One region of the Paenibacillus sp. FSL H8-0034 genome, then DNA from elsewhere that is predicted to be linked to it. Evidence: riboswitches for the same ligand, from Rfam matches in the RefSeq annotation. Region 1 holds a riboswitch; the other holds the start of a gene.

Region 1 (4,992 bases):
ACAAAATTTGCACGCCCAGGCTGTAGAAGGCGAAATCATCGGGCAGTATGCGCCGGGCTCCAGGCTGGTGCTCCAGACTGCAGTCTCCGAAGCGGACGTTACAGCGAATCAGACGGGTGCTTTGCCAAACAGCTACTATCGTGCGCTCGACAAGCTGAGCGCTATTACGTTCTGGTTCATCCACCAGCAAAATCAGCAAGCTGATTTCAACGGGCTGCATACAGCCATCAGCCAGGCACAACAGCTGTACAGCACTACCTCGGAGGGAACGCAGCCAGGTCAATATACGGGCGAGGTCAGAGAGGCGTTGTCCACAGCAATTGCAGCCGCTCTTCTTGTCAGCAATGCTGCGAATTCCACGCAGGAGGCGGTGGATTCGGCGCTGTCTGCGCTTAACTCCGCGATGCTGGGCTACTCCTATAAGGTAATATCTGTAAATGAGGCAATATTGCAGCGCACGATTTCAGAAGCCGTGCAGATGCACGACAATGCATCGGAAGGAGCAGACTATGGGGAGTATGCCGCAGGTTCCAAGACTGGCTTGCAGAATGCAATAGATTCGGCAGAAGACTACCTGCAAAGCCTGAATCCCGGAAGTGCCGTCAGTAATGAAATGCTGCGGGATCTGGATCGATGGACCTCTCCGATTACGCCTAAGGATGGTTACGTGGAAGTATTCGGCAGAGGTGTAGGCTATGAGAGGCAAACCTTTGGCAGCGATTTGTTCGAGCTCAATATGCAGTATACGTACAGTGAAGGGGATTGGCCCAGCTTTGCCATTCGTTCCTCGAATCCCGCAATTGCGATGGGAACAGGAGCCAGCAGCTATATGATCATTGTGAAGGAAGATGTGTGGGAGGTACAGAAGTGGGTCAATGGCACGAGGGAAATGCTGTTTGGGGAACTGGCTGGTTTCACACCACGCTTTGGCGTACTGCCCAATACCCAGATTACAAGCGGCACCAAGCATAAACTGAAATTTGGAGCGATAGAGGTAAGCGGGAGTATCCGCCTGGTCATGTATGTCGACGATCAACTCGTGTTTGACGAGGTTGACAGCATTAATCCTTTAACAGGTCCGGGATACTTTGTCGTTTACTCGACCACTTCACCCATGAAGCTGAGCGCCGTTAACACATCGCAGCTGAACACAGCTTACATTACTCTTCTTCAGGCAGTGGAAGCGTTTGAGCAGCAGCGCAGTCCCGCATTGTCGGGTATTTCGCTTGCCGGCTCTACAGCTGTGCAGGCCGGAGGCTCAACCCAGTTATCGGTGAGCGCAAGCTACAATGACAGCACTGTAGTGAACGGGGTAACAGGAGTAACCTATGGCAGCAGTAACGTGAGTGTAGCAACGGTATCTGCCGAGGGAACGGTGAGCACGCTGCGTGCGGGAACCTCCGTGATAACGGCCGTATATGGAACCTTTCATGCTGAATATAGACTCACGGTCACCCCAAATGAGCCTTAATTTGGAGTAAAGCTTAGTAGAAGCTTTCGTCACTTTTATAGTGGTCGAGGCTTCTTTTTTCATCAAAGAGTACGATAGTGGCATTGTAATGTCTTAGTGTCATCTATCATAAATGATAATTTAGGTAATTAGACTTGTATAATTTGATTAATTGGGTCTACAGATTCATTTATAATGAGCTTCTTATCTTATATGCTTAAACTTGTCGAATAATTATAGCTCAATTCTCGATAATGGCAAAGCAAGTGGAAGCTTGTGACGCAAAACTATAGGGGCTTACGGTGCAAGCAAGATGCACCCAGCCAGCCAGCTGCCGAAGGTACTGTGATGCGCATATAACTGCGACTCCTGACCAATGGATCAGGAGTCTTTTTGTTTGAGAGATAAGAGAGGTGGATCATAGATGAACGAAAATAGAAATATGATGACAAGAACCGGATTTTATACGAAGGTTGGCACCGACATGATCGGCATTTATTTGTCGAATGAAGGCCCCAAGATGTTTATTAACCGTGAGATATTTGATTTGCGGAATCCATGGTGGGATGTGGAAATGGTGATGGGGAAAACCGGTCATCTGATAACATTCTACTGGCGCGGAGAGGTCAAGCTATCGATTCGCTGCGATCTGGAAAATGACTTATTTGTCAGCTTATATCACTATTTAAGCTTTCGTACTAATGAGCAGAGTCTCGCTTAAGCAGAGAATGGAAATAATATTGACATGCGATGTAGATAAATAAAATGGAATCTGGTTATATTTAGGAGATTATGCAGGTGTATCTTGGAGCTGACACGGCCAAAGGTATGCTTTTTTCTGCTTCCAGCTATTGTCTCTATTAGGTCCATTGTTTATAATAATAGATAGATTACTATAGTTCAACGGGACTATATAGGAGGAAAGACCATGCGTTTAATTACACGATCCGACTTTGATGGCTTGGTATGTGCAATGCTCTTTAAAAAAATGGGCATGATCGACGAAATGAAATTCGTTCATCCGAAGGATATGCAGGATGGATTGGTTGAAGTCAATGACAATGATATTTTGGCGAATGTCCCGTATGTACCCGGCTGCGGTTTATGGTTTGACCACCATTCGAGTGAGTTGGAGCGGACAGGACCAGAAATCGTATATAAAGGCGAGACCCGTGTGGCCCCAAGCGCTGCCCGTGTTGTATATGATTACTATGGTGGCAAGGAACGTTTTGGTGACATCGATAACATTATGCAGGGTGTGGATAAAGCGGATTCCGCGCAGTTTTCTGCAGATGATATTTTGAATCCTTCGGGCTGGGATTTGTTGTCCTTCATTATGGATGCCCGCACTGGATTAGGACGCTACCGAGATTATAGAATCAGCAATTATCAGCTGATGGAGGATTTGGTCGATCACTGTGCGACAATGACGGTAGACGAGATTATGCAGCTGCCGGATGTTGTAGAGCGGACAAAGCGTTATTTTGAACTGGACGTCGACTATAAAGCGATGTTAAAGCAGCATACATATGCAGATGGCAATGTAATTGTTACCGATCTGCGCAACGTGGAAACGATTTATCCGGGCAATCGATTTATGGTGTACGCCTTATATCCGGAACAAAATATTTCGATTTGGATTGTCGATGGCCGAAATAAGCAAAATTGTGTGTTTGCCTGCGGTCACAGCATTATCAATCGTACCTCCAACACCGACGTAGGCGCTTTGATGCTTGCAAATGGCGGCGGTGGGCATAAGGCGGCAGGAACGTGCCAGGTTCCTTATGATGATGCCGGCAAGGTGCTGCATGAGCTGGTTGAAACGATGAAGCAGAACGGATAATGTAGTTAGAATTGGCATTAAACGTACAAAGAATCAGGTACCGGAGCTGCGCCGTTTGGTTGCGCTGCTCCGTGAGCCTGATTCTTTTTTTGCTGCGTTTATCCAATTGTGATCTTACCTTCAGGGTAGTGGTACAGTTCCTTTTTATTTTTGGGCTGCAAGGCGTAGGAGAGCGTGACGGGTCCTAATCTTCCGGCATACATCATCAGAATAATCAGTATTTTTCCAGTGAATGTTAGATGCGGAGTGAGTCCCATACTCAGTCCAACCGTTCCAAAAGCTGAGGTGGTTTCAAACAAGATCATTAAAAAAGAATAGTCGTGTGTAGCAAGCAGCAGCATGGTTACAATGAAGATGAGCAGCAGGGAAAGGAAGGTTACGGTAAGAGCACGATGTGTATACTCTTGCGCCAAACGGTAGCGAAACAGCACGACATCCTCTTTGCGCCGGATCATCGTAATCATGGCTCCAATCAGTATGGCAAAGGTAGTTACTTTAATTCCACCGCCCGTTGATCCAGGTGCTGCACCGATAAACATCAGGAGGACCATGAAAAACTGGGTAGCCTGCCTCAAGCTCGTTATGTCTACCGTATTGGTTCCTGAGGATCTTGTACTGACCGATTGAAAAAAAGCAGCGAGGATCTTATCGAATACAGGTAAAGGACCCAGCGTATGTGTGTTGGAAAATTCAAAAATAAATATGACAAGCGCTCCAAAAACGACCAAAAAGCCTGAAACGGAAAGCACAATTTTACTATGAAGGGAAAGCTGTCGTGTTTTTGGATAATCAATGAGCTCGGACATCACGATGAAGCCGATTCCACCCAAAATGACGAGGATCATCGATACCGTATTAATCACAAAATCGTCGACATAAGGCGTCAGGTTCCTATAGTCACCAACTAGCTCGAATCCGGCGTTATTGAACAATGACACAGCGTGAAACACTCCATAATATATGGCTTTGCCCAAGGGCATTTCAAAGGACCAGCGTATCGCAAAAATGAAGGCGGCTATACTTTCTACAACTAAGGAATAGACCACCACATTTTTGATCAGTCGGACGATGCCTTCGATCGATATTTGGTTCAACGATTCCTTCAGGACAAGTCGTTCCTTCAAGGAGATTCGTTTTCTGACGACGATCGCGAACCAGGTGGTCATGGTCATGAATCCCAATCCGCCCAGCTGCACCATGACTAGCAGGACAATTTGTCCAAAATGAGTGAAATGGGTTGCCGTATCGACGAGGATCAATCCAGTTACACAGGTTGCCGATGTAGCCATAAATAACGCATCGATATAGCTGAGCGAACTGCCTTCAACTGAAGCAGCTGGTATCCACAGCAAGAACGAGCCCAGGACGATAATGACCGCAAACCCCAAGGCAAGTGTTTGTTGAGGGCTTAGCTTGATAGGTTTCCAATGGATACGACTCAGATCAATCACCTCATAGTAAAACCCTGATGTCAAAGCATCAGGGTGATTGTATTCTTAAGATTCCCGACGTGGCCCGTACAATCCACCCGGAGCAAAATACTGAAACAAATGGCACTCAATCCGTCCATTATACAGCTTGCGCTTTTTGTCAGCAGGCCGGCTCATGAAGTGCTCTACCTGCTTGTTCGGATTCAAAATAAAGCTGGACCATGTTGGCAGATGAAGGGCCAGCAAGCCAAGGTCACGGAGAACCTTGT
Region 2 (4,992 bases), 160 kb from region 1:
TCGGTACCTGCTTTGCCTAAGGTTCAGGTTATTGCTACAGGAGGAACGATTGCGGGCAAATCTGTTGACGAAACCAGCTTCCAGAACTACAAGGCTGGAACATTATTGATGGAGGATATGGTTAAGGCGCTACCGAACAAAGATCAAATCGCGGATGTATCCACCTTTCAATTTGGTAATGCAGGCTCCGGCTCTTATACGATGCAGCAATTATACAATCTCTCTTTAAAAGTAGATGAAGTGCTCGAAACCCAGGATGGTGTAGTTGTCACAACGGGTACAGATACAATGGAAGAAATCGCTTATTTCCTTGATTTGACGGTTCGCAGCCCTAAGCCGGTTATTATCACAGGCTCGATGCGTCCTTGGACGGTAATCGGGAGTGATGCTCAAGCGAATCTGTATAATGCGATTAAGCTTGCTGCAAGCGGCAAAACCAAATACTACGGTACCGTATTGATGCTGAATGACGAGTTCCATGCGGCAAGAGACGTAACCAAAACCAATGCGTATCGGACCGATACTTTTGAAACTCCGAAGCTTGGCATGCTTGGATATATCGATGAGAAAAACATTCGTGTGTATCGCGCCAATGCGAGATCGCTCATGAGTGCGGACAAATGGGAAACACCTTTTGATCTGAAAAAAATTGATGATACCAGCTTGGCGAAGGTAGAAATTGCTTATGCTTATCAGGATGCAGGCGCAGGCGCTATTACAGGCTTTGTGATGGACGGTGCCAAAGGGATTGTTACCTCCGGTACAGGTGCAGGCGGAGTATCCAAGGCTATGGGTGATGCTCGGACGAAGGCTTTCAAGGAGCAAGGCGTGATCTTCGTGGCCACCACTCGCACTGGTTCGGGCAGCAACTACACAACAGGCGATGGTATTATTGCGGGTGACAGCTTGAACGCGGCACATGCAAGAATTCTATTAATGCTTAGCCTGTCATTCAGCAGTGATTTTGACACGATTAAAGGCTGGTTTGATACGTATGGCTCCGGTCAAGTTGAGATTCCAGCTAAATAACATAGTGGATGGTAACACCCCTTTGGGCAGCAAGGACATTAACTGTTCTTGCGGCTCGAAGGGGTGTTTTTTCATTGATGGCGCAGTCATGGCTGCTTGATTGTAGACGAGATTGCTAGCATATTAGCCCCATCAGTTACTTTAGATTCACTAGCGCACCTTTTTTTCCATTCTTGTTGAGGTTTGGAAACTTCCCTATAATGGGTATTGTTACTTAGCATTCAATTCGAAGGAGCTGACGTTACATGAAATACCGCAGACTTGGACAGACGGAGCTACAGGTTTCCGTGGTAGGCGTAGGCACATGGCAGTTTGGTGGAGCCTGGGGGAAGGATTTTACACAGGATGAAGTCGATGCAATTCTCGATAAAGCGGCAGAGCTTGGGATCAATCTGATCGATACGGCAGAATGTTATGGTCATCACCTTTCGGAGAGCTTTATTGGAGATTATATCGCACGCAGAAAAAGCAGGTCAGATTGGGTAATCGCAACCAAATTCGGCCATAACCATGCAGATAGAGAAAGCACAACGATCAATTACTGGTCGCCTGAACAAGTGCTTATTCAATTAGAGAATTCATTGAAATCTTTGAAAACCGACTACGTCGATTTGTATCAGTTTCATTCTGGGTCTGATGAAGTGTTTGATAACGATGACCTGTGGACGATGCTGGACAAGCAGGTACAGGCGGGAAAAGTGAGAAATCTCGGCATTTCAATCGGCAGCAACGATAATTTACATCAGACAGATGCGGCGTCGAAAGTGAATGCCAAAGCGATTCAGGTCGTATACAATCGATTGGATCAAACACCTGAAAATCGCGTGTTTCCATCCTGCGAACGTCAGGATCTGGGTGTGCTTGCTCGTGTGCCGTTGGCAAGCGGGTACTTGAGTGGCAAGTACAAGCCTGGTGCGGAATTTGCTGATAACGACGTGCGATCCCGACATAATAAGGAGCAAACCTTGATCAAGCTGCAAAAGGTACAGGATATCCAACAAAATGAACTGCCGGAAGGCGTGAATATGGCAGAATGGGCCTTGGCCTGGTGCTTGAAGCATCCGGCGGTGACCAGTGTAATCCCAGGCTGCAAAAGTCCGGAGCAGGTGGAATCCAATGCAAGAGCAGCGGATTTTGATTTTGTTAAATAAGAGGGATACTGTCTTCATGAGCTTGAATAAAGAAGCCTCCAAACCACATTTTTCTAATGTGTGCTTGGAGGCTTCAATTATTCGATAGGGGTTTCTATAGCAAGGGGCTCGACGGGTTGTGCGCGTTTTTTTCTTCTTAATAATAAGAAAATGACAGCGGCAATCAGGATTACAACAACCGCTACCAGGATCGATACATTCACCATGTTCGGGGTTTTAAGGTCCAGCTTGACTTCATTATTGGCTCCTGCCAGCAGATCCCATTGATAGGTCTTGCCATCGTCCAGTACTCTGGATGCATTTTGCTGCTCCGCTTTATCCGGTAGTGTCAGCGTGAATTTTAAATCGATCTGACTGATCATCATTTTTTGCAAGCCCATCGTATCATTGGCATCGGCTTTCATGCTGCTTAAATCAAAATTACCTATCACATGATTGGTATTAAAGATGAAGCCTTTATCAACTGTCATGTCAATCTTGTTTTCGGCGTTGATATTGCCTTGATTGACACCGACATTTTTAATTTCCTTAACATCCTTAACATGTTTTTTGGCTTGTACACCTTGGTAATCTCCATCTTTATACTGCGAGACCTGATAGCCATCCGTTTCAAAATTCTTTTTTAATTCACCTAACATATCCGTCTTATTTGCACTATTCATACTCATTAATCCGATTAGCTGAGAGCTTAAGGCTAATTTGTAATCCAACTCTGCAGACTGATCCCGGTTCACCGTTACATGAAAATCCCCTTTAACACAACCGCTTAACAAAATGATAACAGAACTCAATATTACGAATAACAGCCATTTTTTGTTCATATGTACCCCACATATCTATTATTTCACAACATTAACCATTATATAGCGCCGATTACTATTTAGGAAGCCAAATAGTAAAAATTTGAGGATGACCCTGATATTTTATGTCCAGACGCCGAAATGGTAGTCAGTAACCACCTCCCGAGTTGATTGGGAGGTGGTTAGGTCACTACTTTAAAATGTTCTTAAAATAATAACAAGCAGAATATAGAGAACCAGAATAACAGCTGTAGTAGTTCCAAGACCATAACCTGCACAACTTGCACAGCTTCCGCCAACTCCGAGTGCACCCATGTTGATCCCTCCTCGCGCCTTGTATAGTGCATGTTATGAATGTCAGCGGATACGTGATTGGACAGATGCAAAAATGGGTAATAGCCATTGAAAAGAGCAAGTCCTCCCAATATTAAACTTCTTTAAATAAAGGAAATAGTATGATAATAAATGACAAAAAATTCAATAAAAACGCAAATAATGTCGAAGATTTAGTGCTTTAATTCTATAAAAAATAGCGATATTTGTAGTATAATAGAATCGCATACGCAATATCGAAAAAGGCAAAGCCATTGAAAAATGGGGACGCAAAACTATTAGGGGCTAAAGTCAATTCGACTATGCCAGCCAGTTACCGAAATACTCTCTTTTTCAAAACCAAAGGAGGAATGTGTATGGAGCTTACTAAAAGTCGACAGCTTCAAAAAGTAAGATTGGTTTTGCTTGTTGCAGAGATTGAGGCCTTAAAAAATTGCATGGTCAATGTGTATGATCAAACGGAAAGTTTACATGACCCTCTCTTGGTCCAACTTAGTGTAATGCTTGATCGAAAATTGAATAAATTTATTAAATATCAAAATTAAATACTTATAAATGCTAGAGCTGTAGACATGCAGCTCTTTTTTTGATGCCATTTAATGAGCGTGTGCTAAGGGTCTATGTGCCTTTATGGAGTTAGTTTTCTGATGATGGTTTGTAAAACAGGTATGATTTTATGGATAGCTTCTTTTTGTAATGCATAACCGGATTCATAACGATTTGAGTTCAGTACACCTGTGTTCGCATCAAAGCTATGGATCATTTCTTGAGTTCCGTTAGTTATATCTTGATAGGCCGACATTAGTTGTACGTGCTCGACTAAAAATAGATCAGGCACATTTAATGCTAAAATCTCATGTTGACAATGCACCAATGAAATTAACTCTTCCTTTAAATTCAGAATGCGTTTATCGGGATCCCATTTCTTATCAGGATGTTCATACAGCTCTTTGACGAACTTGCTTGCAGGCTGTATCGAAGCGTTAATCTTTATAATGATTTGAGCATAGTCGATGGGGTTTAGATCAGAAGTGTCATCCATTTTTCTTCCTCCTTTGCATAGTAATATTTTAACATCTAGTTATATGGAATAAAAAGGTAATTGAGCACATCCTGCTAAAGTTTGATAGGGATTCGTCATATCAATTATGCCCTAAGCCGGATTAATTTCTTGCGCCTGTATGTCATGAGAGGTATTATTACGTGAAAGAGTGTTCGGGGAGTGGACAAGGAATATGAACAACTTGCGGATAAAATGGGGAGAGCGGGTTTTCTCTAGCAGTCGGAGGTTTCAGTACTTGGCTTTCATCAAGTATGTACTGTGGTGGTTAGTGGTGGCGGGTGTAGTGGGCGTTATGACGGGCTCAGCCTCGGCGCTATTTCTGTTAAGTCTGGATACGGCTACAAGTTTGCGATATGAGCATCCGTGGCTGTTATATTTACTGCCCCTTGGCGGTGCGTTAGTCAGCTGGATGTATCATGCCTATGGCAGCAGCAGTATAAAAGGCAATAATCTGATTTTAGAGCAAATTCATGATGGACGTGAAACGATACCATTGCGTATGGCTCCTTTTGTGCTGATCGGCACGGTGTTGACGCATTTGTTCGGCGGTTCGGCAGGCCGTGAAGGGACGGCGGTTCAAATGGGTGGCAGCTTGTCCGAGTATCTGGGAAAGCTG

Evidence for each region. Region 1 has a riboswitch for cyclic di-GMP ahead of NST47_RS26985 (hypothetical protein). Riboswitches for the same ligand answer to the same signal wherever they lie in the genome.
Region 2: it holds a riboswitch for cyclic di-GMP, as region 1 does, so the genes downstream of both, NST47_RS27675 (Spo0E family sporulation regulatory protein-aspartic acid phosphatase) here and NST47_RS26985 (hypothetical protein) in region 1, are expected to answer to the same signal.

Annotation. Positions count from the first base shown of each region.
Region 1 covers NZ_JBBOBS010000001.1:5,968,545-5,973,536, reverse strand. Annotated here, with positions in the region: gene NST47_RS26990 (carbohydrate binding domain-containing protein) at 1-1,471, shown strand, start outside; cyclic di-GMP riboswitch class I at 1,697-1,789, shown strand; gene NST47_RS26985 (hypothetical protein) at 1,875-2,171, shown strand; gene NST47_RS26980 (exopolyphosphatase) at 2,379-3,293, shown strand; gene NST47_RS26975 (TrkH family potassium uptake protein) at 3,392-4,741, opposite strand; gene NST47_RS26970 (THUMP domain-containing class I SAM-dependent RNA methyltransferase) at 4,790-4,992, opposite strand, start outside.
Region 2 covers NZ_JBBOBS010000001.1:6,129,233-6,134,224, reverse strand. Annotated here, with positions in the region: gene NST47_RS27695 (asparaginase) at 1-1,029, shown strand, start outside; gene NST47_RS27690 (aldo/keto reductase) at 1,275-2,180, shown strand; gene NST47_RS27685 (DUF3153 domain-containing protein) at 2,258-3,001, opposite strand; gene NST47_RS27680 (sporulation protein YjcZ) at 3,176-3,295, opposite strand; cyclic di-GMP riboswitch class I at 3,548-3,634, shown strand; gene NST47_RS27675 (Spo0E family sporulation regulatory protein-aspartic acid phosphatase) at 3,670-3,858, shown strand; gene NST47_RS27670 (hypothetical protein) at 3,942-4,355, opposite strand; gene NST47_RS27665 (voltage-gated chloride channel family protein) at 4,549-4,992, shown strand, end outside.